Regions from separate parts of the Streptomyces sp. NPDC046557 genome, predicted to be linked through region 1. Evidence: riboswitches for the same ligand, from Rfam matches in the RefSeq annotation. Region 1 holds a riboswitch; the other holds the start of a gene.
The links. A riboswitch is a leader RNA that binds a small molecule or an ion and turns the genes downstream of it on or off. The one in region 1 is predicted to bind glycine.
Positions count from the first base shown of each region.

Region 2: another riboswitch for glycine. It lies ahead of gcvP (aminomethyl-transferring glycine dehydrogenase); the one in region 1 lies ahead of gcvT (glycine cleavage system aminomethyltransferase GcvT).

Region 1 covers NZ_JBEYZH010000002.1:255,776-259,979, forward strand. Annotated here, with positions in the region: gene ABZ934_RS06380 (enhanced serine sensitivity protein SseB C-terminal domain-containing protein) at 1-712, opposite strand, end outside; gene ABZ934_RS06385 (ABC transporter ATP-binding protein) at 1,233-1,811, opposite strand; glycine riboswitch at 2,087-2,190, shown strand; gene gcvT (glycine cleavage system aminomethyltransferase GcvT) at 2,352-3,467, shown strand; gene gcvH (glycine cleavage system protein GcvH) at 3,591-3,974, shown strand; gene glyA (serine hydroxymethyltransferase) at 3,991-4,204, shown strand, end outside.
Region 2 covers NZ_JBEYZH010000011.1:145,770-149,973, reverse strand. Annotated here, with positions in the region: gene ABZ934_RS20815 (MerR family transcriptional regulator) at 1-3, shown strand, start outside; gene ABZ934_RS20810 (DNA polymerase IV) at 66-1,550, shown strand; gene ABZ934_RS20805 (PRC-barrel domain-containing protein) at 1,547-1,933, opposite strand; glycine riboswitch at 2,052-2,150, shown strand; gene gcvP (aminomethyl-transferring glycine dehydrogenase) at 2,349-4,204, shown strand, end outside.

The sequences.
Region 1 (4,204 bases):
CGCGCTCACGGATGTAGTCGACCACCGGGTCCTGGGCGGCGTCGAGGAGGATCAACTGCACCGGCCAGGGCGGCGGTACGCGGGTCAGCGCCCGGCCGAGGGCCTCCAGCGGGGCGTTCCGGGACTCGGGATCCCATCCCGTCAATCGGACACCGATGTAGAGCTGGGGCGCCCCGCCCTCGACGCTGGCGAGGCAGCGGTGGGCGGCGGCGACCACGCCGATGGCGCGGAACTCCTCGGTGGCGGCGGTGAGGAAGTCCACCGGGTCGTCCTGCCAGTCGGGCTCGTAGAGCCGGACGCGGCCGCCGGTGGCGGGGCCGTCGAGTGGGGTACGGCCGGTGCGGCAGAGTTCCGCGACGGCGGGCGGGGGGAGCGGGACGCCGACGGCGCCCTCGGGGTTGAGGGCGATGCCGAGCTGCGGCGGCAGGCCGCGGGCGAACTCGACGGCGGGGGCGACGGCGAAGTCCATGGCGGTGCCGACGCAGACGCGGAACTGGGCCTCGGAGCTGTAGACGGGGACGTACGCCGCGCCGCCGATGAGCATGGTCGGCAGGTTGAGGGCGGTGTGCTCGGGGCCGCCGCCTGTAGGCAGCGGCACCCAGACCGGGCTGCGGCCGAGCACCTCCAGGATCCGGGCGCCGGCGTCCGCCTGCCCCAGGGCCGCGCCGAGCACGTGTTCCAGCTCGTTGTCGGGCCACCCGCCGCCGTGCATCTGCCGCCTCCGCCTGTCGCTCCGCGTTGTCCCGCCGACCCTATTCCGTCGCCCCCGTCCCCCGGGCCCCGGGTCGCCTCCCGGCCGGGGCCGCCCCGGCGCGAACCCGGCTCCGCCGGCGTTTGAGTGGGGGTCCCCTCAGTGGGGGTCCCCCCGGAACGGAGTCTGGGGGAGGGTCCGGGCAGAGCCCGGTGCCCGGCGGAGCCGGGTTTCCTGGGGCTCCGCCCAAGACCCCGCGCCTCAAACGCCGGCGAGGCTGGGTGTGCCGGCCCTGCGCGGAAACAGCGGGAAGGCCGGGATGTGCCGGCCCGGCGCTGAAAGCGGGCGGGGGCGACAGTGCGGACCGCTTGCCGCGAGCGGCGGCGGGGCCGGATTGTCCGGCGGGGCCGGGAGTCGCCCCGCGCCCCGGGCCCCGCGGGGCTGAGGCGCCGGGCCGACCAGGGACCGCGCCGGGCACGCGTGGGCGCGGGGCGACCCCGGCCCGCCGCCCCACCCCGCCCGATACGGGGCGCCGGCCCGGTCAGGGGAACGTGATGCCGGTGAGCGCGGCAGCGGAGGGGCGGTCGAGGAGGGTGACCGAGGCGCAGCCGGCCGGGGGGCGGCCCGCTTCCGCGGCGCGGATCAGGCGGGTCACCGCCGCCCGGTGGCGGGCGAAGGCGTACGCCGACACCCGCCGCCCCCGCTCCGCCTGCCCCGCCAATGCCTCCCCCGCGGTCGCGTCCAACAGCAGCAGGTGCAACGCCCGGCCCCGCCGCCGCGCCGCCGCCGCCAGGAGCCGCCGTACCCACGCCTGGCTCCCGCAGTCGTGCACCACCACCGAAGCCCCCGAGCGCACCACCCGCCACAGTCCCCAGTAGTGCGCCGCCCGAACCACCGGCCGGTACACGGCGTACGGGACCGCCCCCGGCACGCGCCGCTCCCACCGCTCCCGCGTGTCCTGCGAGTCGATCGCGACGACCCCCGCGACCCGTCTGATCAGCGTGCTCTTGCCGCCGCCGGGCAGGCCGGACACCACCACGATGTCCCCCGCGGCGAACCCGAGCCGTCGCGGCCCCCGCGCCCCCGACCCCCGCAGGTCGCGGACCCGCCCCGGCCGCACCGACGCCGGTGGCCGCCGCTGCGCCGGGACCCCGTCGAGCGTCCCCGTCAAAGCCGGCAATCCGAACCTCCGCACAGCGATCGCCTCCCCCGCACACTGAATGTAAAGAGACGGTAATCCGGCCCCCCCGGTTCCACCCCGCCCGCAAGCCCCGCTCGCGCCGGCCCGCTCAAGCCCCGGTCGGGTCCGCACGGACTTTCGGGGCCGCCCGCCCGCTCCCGCCCACCTCGTGCAATGATGTGCGCCATCTGGACACCAACTGCATACCGGCCGCTTGAATCCGCGCGGGAGAGTCCCGGCACGCCGTGAGGTCGTGCCCGGGCGCCGAAGGAGCAAGTTCCTCCCTTGAATCTCTCAGGCCCCGTACCGCGTGGATGAGGCAGATCTGAAAAGCGGGCTGTTCGACAGCTCCACCCAAGGTGCAAGCCGACGACGCGTCCCGCCCGGTGCGGGAACTCTCGGCGAACCTCTCAGGTTCCGATGACAGATGGGGAGGATCGTCCTCGTCATGTCATGCCCTGGGACCCGGGAGCCACACCCATGAGCACTGCCCCCCGCCTGACCGCGCTCGACGCGCTGCACCGCTCGCTCGGTGCGACCATGACCGACTTCGCGGGCTGGGACATGCCGCTGCGCTACGCCAGTGAGCGCGACGAGCACACCGCCGTGCGCACGAAGGCCGGTCTCTTCGACCTGTCCCACATGGGCGAGATCACCCTGACCGGCCCCGAGGCCGTCAAGGCGCTGGACTACGCGCTGGTCGGCAACATCTCCACCGTGGGTGTCGGCCGCGCCCGTTACACGCACATCTGCCAGGAGGACGGCGGCATCCTCGACGACCTGATCGTCTACCGCCTCGGCGAGAGCGAGTACATGGTCGTCGCGAACGCCTCCAACGCCCAGGTCGTCCTGGATGCCCTGACCGAGCGCGCCGCCGGCTTCGACACCGAGGTCCGCGACGACCGGGACGCGTACGCGCTGATCGCCGTCCAGGGCCCCGAGTCCCCCGGCATCCTGGCCTCCCTCACCGACGCCGACCTCGACGGGCTCAAGTACTACGCGGGCCTGCCCGGCACGGTCGCCGGCGTCCCCGCGCTGATCGCGCGTACGGGCTACACCGGCGAGGACGGCTTCGAGCTGTTCGTCTCCCCCGAGCACGCCGTGGAGCTGTGGCAGGCGCTGACGAAGGCCGGCGAGGGCGTCGGCCTGGTCCCGGCCGGGCTGTCCTGCCGCGACACGCTGCGCCTGGAGGCCGGCATGCCGCTGTACGGGCACGAGCTGACCACCTCCCTCACCCCGTTCGACGCCGGTCTGGGTCGGGTCGTGAAGTTCGAGAAGGAGGTCGACTTCGTCGGTCGCCGGGCGCTGGAGGAGGCCGCCGAGCGCGCCGCCACGAATCCGCCGCGCAAGCTGGTCGGCCTGATCGCCGAGGGGCGCCGGGTCCCGCGCGCCGGTTTCCCGGTGGTCGCCGACGGCAAGGTCATCGGCGAGGTCACCTCCGGCGCCCCGTCGCCGACGCTGGGCAAGCCGATCGCGATGGCGTACGTGGACGCGGCGCACGCCGCGCCCGGTACCTCCGGCGTCGGCGTGGACATTCGCGGTACGCATGAGCCGTACGAGGTCGTGGCCCTGCCCTTCTACAAGCGGCAGAAGTAGTTCCGCACCGACCCCGTACCGCGTCACCGCCGCACGGAGCCCCGTACGGCGGCCGTACGGCGCTGTCCCAGTACCCGAGACCACCGTTCGTATCCACTCCCCCGCATCCAGGAGAATCAGGTCATGAGCAACCCCCAGCAGCTGCGTTTCAGCAAGGAGCACGAGTGGCTGTCGAACGCCGAGGACGGCGTCTCGACGGTCGGCATCACGGAGTTCGCGGCCAACGCGCTCGGTGACGTCGTCTACGCCCAGCTCCCCGAGGTCGGCGACACGGTGACCGCGGGCGAGACCTGCGGCGAGCTGGAGTCGACCAAGTCGGTCAGCGACCTGTACTCCCCCGTCACCGGTGAGGTCGTCGAGGCCAACCAGGACGTCGTCGACGACCCGTCGCTGGTGAACTCGGCCCCGTTCGAGGGTGGCTGGCTCTTCAAGGTGCGCGTCACGGAGGACCCGACCGACCTGCTGTCCGCCGACGACTACGCCGCGTTCACCCACTCCGACAACTGACCCCCGGGGACTCCTGATGTCCGTACTGAACACCCCTCTCCACGAACTCGACCCCGACGTCGCCGCCGCCGTCGACGCCGAGCTCGTGCGCCAGCAGTCGACCCTGGAAATGATCGCGTCGGAGAACTTCGCTCCGGTCGCCGTCATGGAGGCCCAGGGTTCGGTCCTGACCAACAAGTACGCCGAGGGCTACCCCGGCCGCCGCTACTACGGCGGCTGTGAGCACGTCG
Region 2 (4,204 bases), on a different contig from region 1:
TGACGCGCCGCGCGCCGCCGGGGCCCGGGGCGGCGTTGTCAGTGGCGTAGGGGAGCATCGGAGCCGTGAGATCCGCGCCGACCATCCTCCACCTGGACATGGACGCCTTCTACGCCGCCGTGGAGCAGGCGTCGAAGCCGAGCCTGCGCGGAAAGCCGGTCATCGTCGGGGGCCTGGGACCCCGCGGGGTCGTCGCCACCGCCTCCTACGAGGCCAGGCGCTTCGGGGTGCATTCGGCGATGCCGACGGCGCAGGCCAGGCGGCTGTGCCCGAACGGCGCCTACCTGATCCCGCGCTTCACCCTGTACCGGGAGGTCAGCGACACCGTCATGGCGTTGCTGCGGGGCCTGTCACCGTTGGTGGAGCCGCTCAGCCTCGACGAGGCGTTCGTGGACCTGGAGGCGGGCGGGGTCGCCTTCGACTCGGCGACGGCCCGGGCCACGGGGGAGCATCTGCGCGCCGACATCATGGCCGCCACCGGGCTCAGCGGCTCGGTGGGCCTGGCCGGGTCGAAGATGCTGGCCAAGATCGCCTCGGAGGAGGCCAAACCGGCCGGGCTGCTGGTGATCGAGCCGGGGACGGAGCGCGAACTGCTCGCGCCGATGTCGGTACGCACCCTGCCGGGCGTGGGACCGGCCACCGGGGAGCACCTGCGGCGGGCAGGGATCACCACGGTGGGGGACCTGGCCGAGGCGGGTGAGGACGAGCTGGTGCGCATGGTGGGCCGGGCGCACGGCGCGGGGCTGTACCGGATGGCGCTGGGCCTGGACGACCGACCGGTGGTCGCCGAGCGGGACGCGAAGTCCGTGTCCGTGGAGGACACCTTCGACGTGGACCTGCACGACCGGGTGCGGATCCGGTACGAGGTGCAGCGGCTCGCCGACCGCTGCGTGGGGCGGCTGCGCGGCTCGGGACACTCCGGACGCACCATCGTGCTGAAGGTGCGCCGCTACGACTTCTCGACGCTGACCCGCTCGGAGACGCTGCGCGGCCCGACCGACGACCCGGTGGTGGTGCGGGAGGCGGCCGCCCGGCTGCTGGAGTCTGTGGACACCACGGGCGGGGTGCGGCTGCTGGGCGTCGGGGTGACCGGGCTCGCGGACTACACGCAGGAGGACCTGTTCGCGCAGGCCGACGCGCCGGCGACGGGTGAGGGCCCTGACTCCGGCGCGGCGGAGGGTGGCGCAACGGGGAGGGGCGGGAGGGGCGCGGCGGGGACAGGGGAGGCCGATGGGCCGGACGGGTGGCGGGAGCCGGGTGGGGAGGCCGGTCCGGCCGTGGCACTCGTACCGGCCACCGGGGGTGCGCGGGGGCCCGAGCCGGCCGCCGGGCGCCGTTGGCCGGCCGGCAGTGACGTCCGGCACGCGGTCTACGGCCCGGGCTGGGTCCAGGGCAGCGGGGTGGGCCGGGTGACCGTGCGCTTCGAACGGCCCGGATCGGCGCCCGGGCGCGTACGGACCTTCCGGCTGGACGACCCCGAGCTGGAGCCGTCCGATCCGCTGCCGCTCGTGGGGGAGGAGGAGCCGCCCCCGGTCTCGGACACCCCCTAGCCTTCGCCGGCCAGGCTGCCGAAGTCCCGGGGCTGTTGTGCGGGCGGGGGGCGGTGGAAGTCCGCGGGGAGCGTCACGTCCAACCCGTAGTGGTGGTAGAGCTGGAGTTCCTGTTCCGGGGAGAGGTGGCGGCCGACGCCGAAGTCCGGGGCGTCCTTGATCAGGGAGCGTTCGAAGGGCACCCGGAGGGTGTCGTCGACCACCTCACTGGGTTCCAGCGGGACGAAGGCGTCCCGACTGAACAGGCCGGTCCGGACGGCCGCCCATTCCGGTACGCCGGTGGCATCGTCGAGGTAGACCTCGTCCACGGTGCCGATCTTCACGCCATTGCGGTCGAACGCCTTGCGGCCGATGAGACTGCGGGGATCGATGTCGGTCTGCACGGTCCGGTCCCTCCAAGTGGTCGCAACTCCTCCGTAATGACTACAGAAGGGCATATCCGCACAGGGGGCCACTCGAGGGAGCTTCCAGATCCTCGCTGGTAGGCTGGGTGACGGCTGTTGACCCTGTGCGGGAGAGTCCTCCGAGTGAGCATGACGGAGGCGCCGAAGGAGCAAATCCTCCCCGGAATCTCTCAGGCATACGTACCGCACGTGACGAGGCCACTCTGGAAAGCAGGGGCGGGTACCGGGCGCGCAGTGCCGGTTCCCCTCCTCACCGACGGTGAAAGCCGGATCTCGTGGGCCCGTTGCCGCGACTCCGGTGAAGCTCTCAGGTTGAGATGACAGAGGGGGAGGCCGTCCGGGTGCCCGCGCCGTGGTGCCCCTCGCAGGTCGTACGACCAGGAGGCCTCCGTACATGACCGCCAACCGCATTCCGCTCTCTCAGCTGGAGCGAGGCATCCCCTTCGAGCAGCGCCACATCGGCCCGGATGCCGAGGCGCAGGCCAAGATGCTCGCCCAGGTGGGCTACGGCTCCCTTGACGAACTGACCGCCGCCGCGGTACCGGATGTGATCAAGACCGCCGCCGCGCTGAACCTGCCCGAGGCGCGGACCGAGGCCGAGGTGCTGGCCGAGCTGCGGTCGCTCGCCGACCGCAACCAGGTCCTCACCTCCATGATCGGCCTCGGCTACTACGGCACCTTCACGCCGCCGGTGATCCTGCGCAACGTCATGGAGAACCCGGCCTGGTACACGGCCTACACCCCGTACCAGCCGGAGATCTCGCAGGGCCGGCTTGAGGCGCTGCTCAACTTCCAGACCGTCGTCGCCGACCTGACCGGTCTGCCGACCTCCGGCGCCTCCCTGCTCGACGAGGGCACCGCGGCGGCCGAGGCCATGTCCCTGGCCCGCCGCGTCGGCAAGGTCAAGGGCGGCGTCTTCCTGATCGACGCCGACGCGCTGCCCCAGACCATCGCCGTGATCGAGACCCGCGCCGAGCCGATCGGGGTCGAGGTCGTCGTCGCGGACCTGTCCGAGGGCATCCCGGCCGAGATCGCCGAGCGCGGTGTCTTCGGCGTGCTGCTCCAGTACCCCGGCGCTTCCGGCGCCGTGCGGGAGATCAAGCCGGTCATCGACCGGGCGCACGAGCTCGGCGCCATCGTCACCGTCTCCGCCGACCTGCTCGCGCTGACCCTGCTGACCTCCCCGGGCGAGCTGGGCGCCGACATCGCCGTAGGCACCACGCAGCGCTTCGGTGTCCCGATGGGCTTCGGCGGACCGCACGCCGGCTACATGGCCGTCCAGTCCAAGCACGCCCGTTCGCTGCCCGGCCGCCTGGTCGGCGTCTCCGTCGACGCGGACGGCAACAAGGCGTACCGCCTCGCGCTGCAGACGCGTGAGCAGCACATCCGCCGCGAGAAGGCCACCAGCAACATCTGCACCGCGCAGGTGCTGCTCGCCGTCATGGCCGGAATGTACGCCGTCTACCACGGTCCGGACGGCCTGCGCACGATCGCCCGCCGCACCCACCGCTACGCCGCCCTGCTCGCCGCGGGCCTGACGGCCGGCGGGGTGGAGGTCGTGCACGGCGCCTACTTCGACACCGTCACCACCCGGGTTCCCGGGCGTGCCGCCGAGGTCGTGGCCGCCGCCCGCGAGGCCGGGGTCAACCTCTACCGGGTGGACGACGACCTCGTCTCCGTCTCCTGCGACGAGACGACGCTGCGCGCCGACATCGAGGCCGTCTGGGGCGCCTTCGGCGTCACCGCGGACATCGAGGCCCTCGACGCCACCACCGAGGACACGCTGCCCGAGGGCCTGCTGCGCTCGGACGCCTACCTGACCCACCCGGTGTTCCACCAGCACCGCAGCGAGACCGCGATGCTGCGCTACCTGCGCAAGCTCGCGGACAAGGACTACGCGCTGGACCGCGGCATGATCCCGCTGGGTTCCTGCACCATGAAGCTCAACGCGACCACCGAGATGGAGCCGGTCACCTGGCCCGAGTTCGGCCAGGTGCACCCGTTCGCCCCGGTGGAGCAGGCGGAGGGCTACCTCACTCTCATCACCGAGCTGGAGGAACGTCTCTGCGAGGTCACCGGCTACGACAAGGTCTCGATCCAGCCGAATGCCGGTTCCCAGGGCGAGCTCGCCGGCCTGCTGGCCGTCCGCGCCTACCACCGCGCGAACGGTGACGACCAGCGCACCATCTGTCTCATCCCGTCCTCCGCGCACGGCACGAACGCCGCCAGCGCCGTGATGGCCGGCATGAA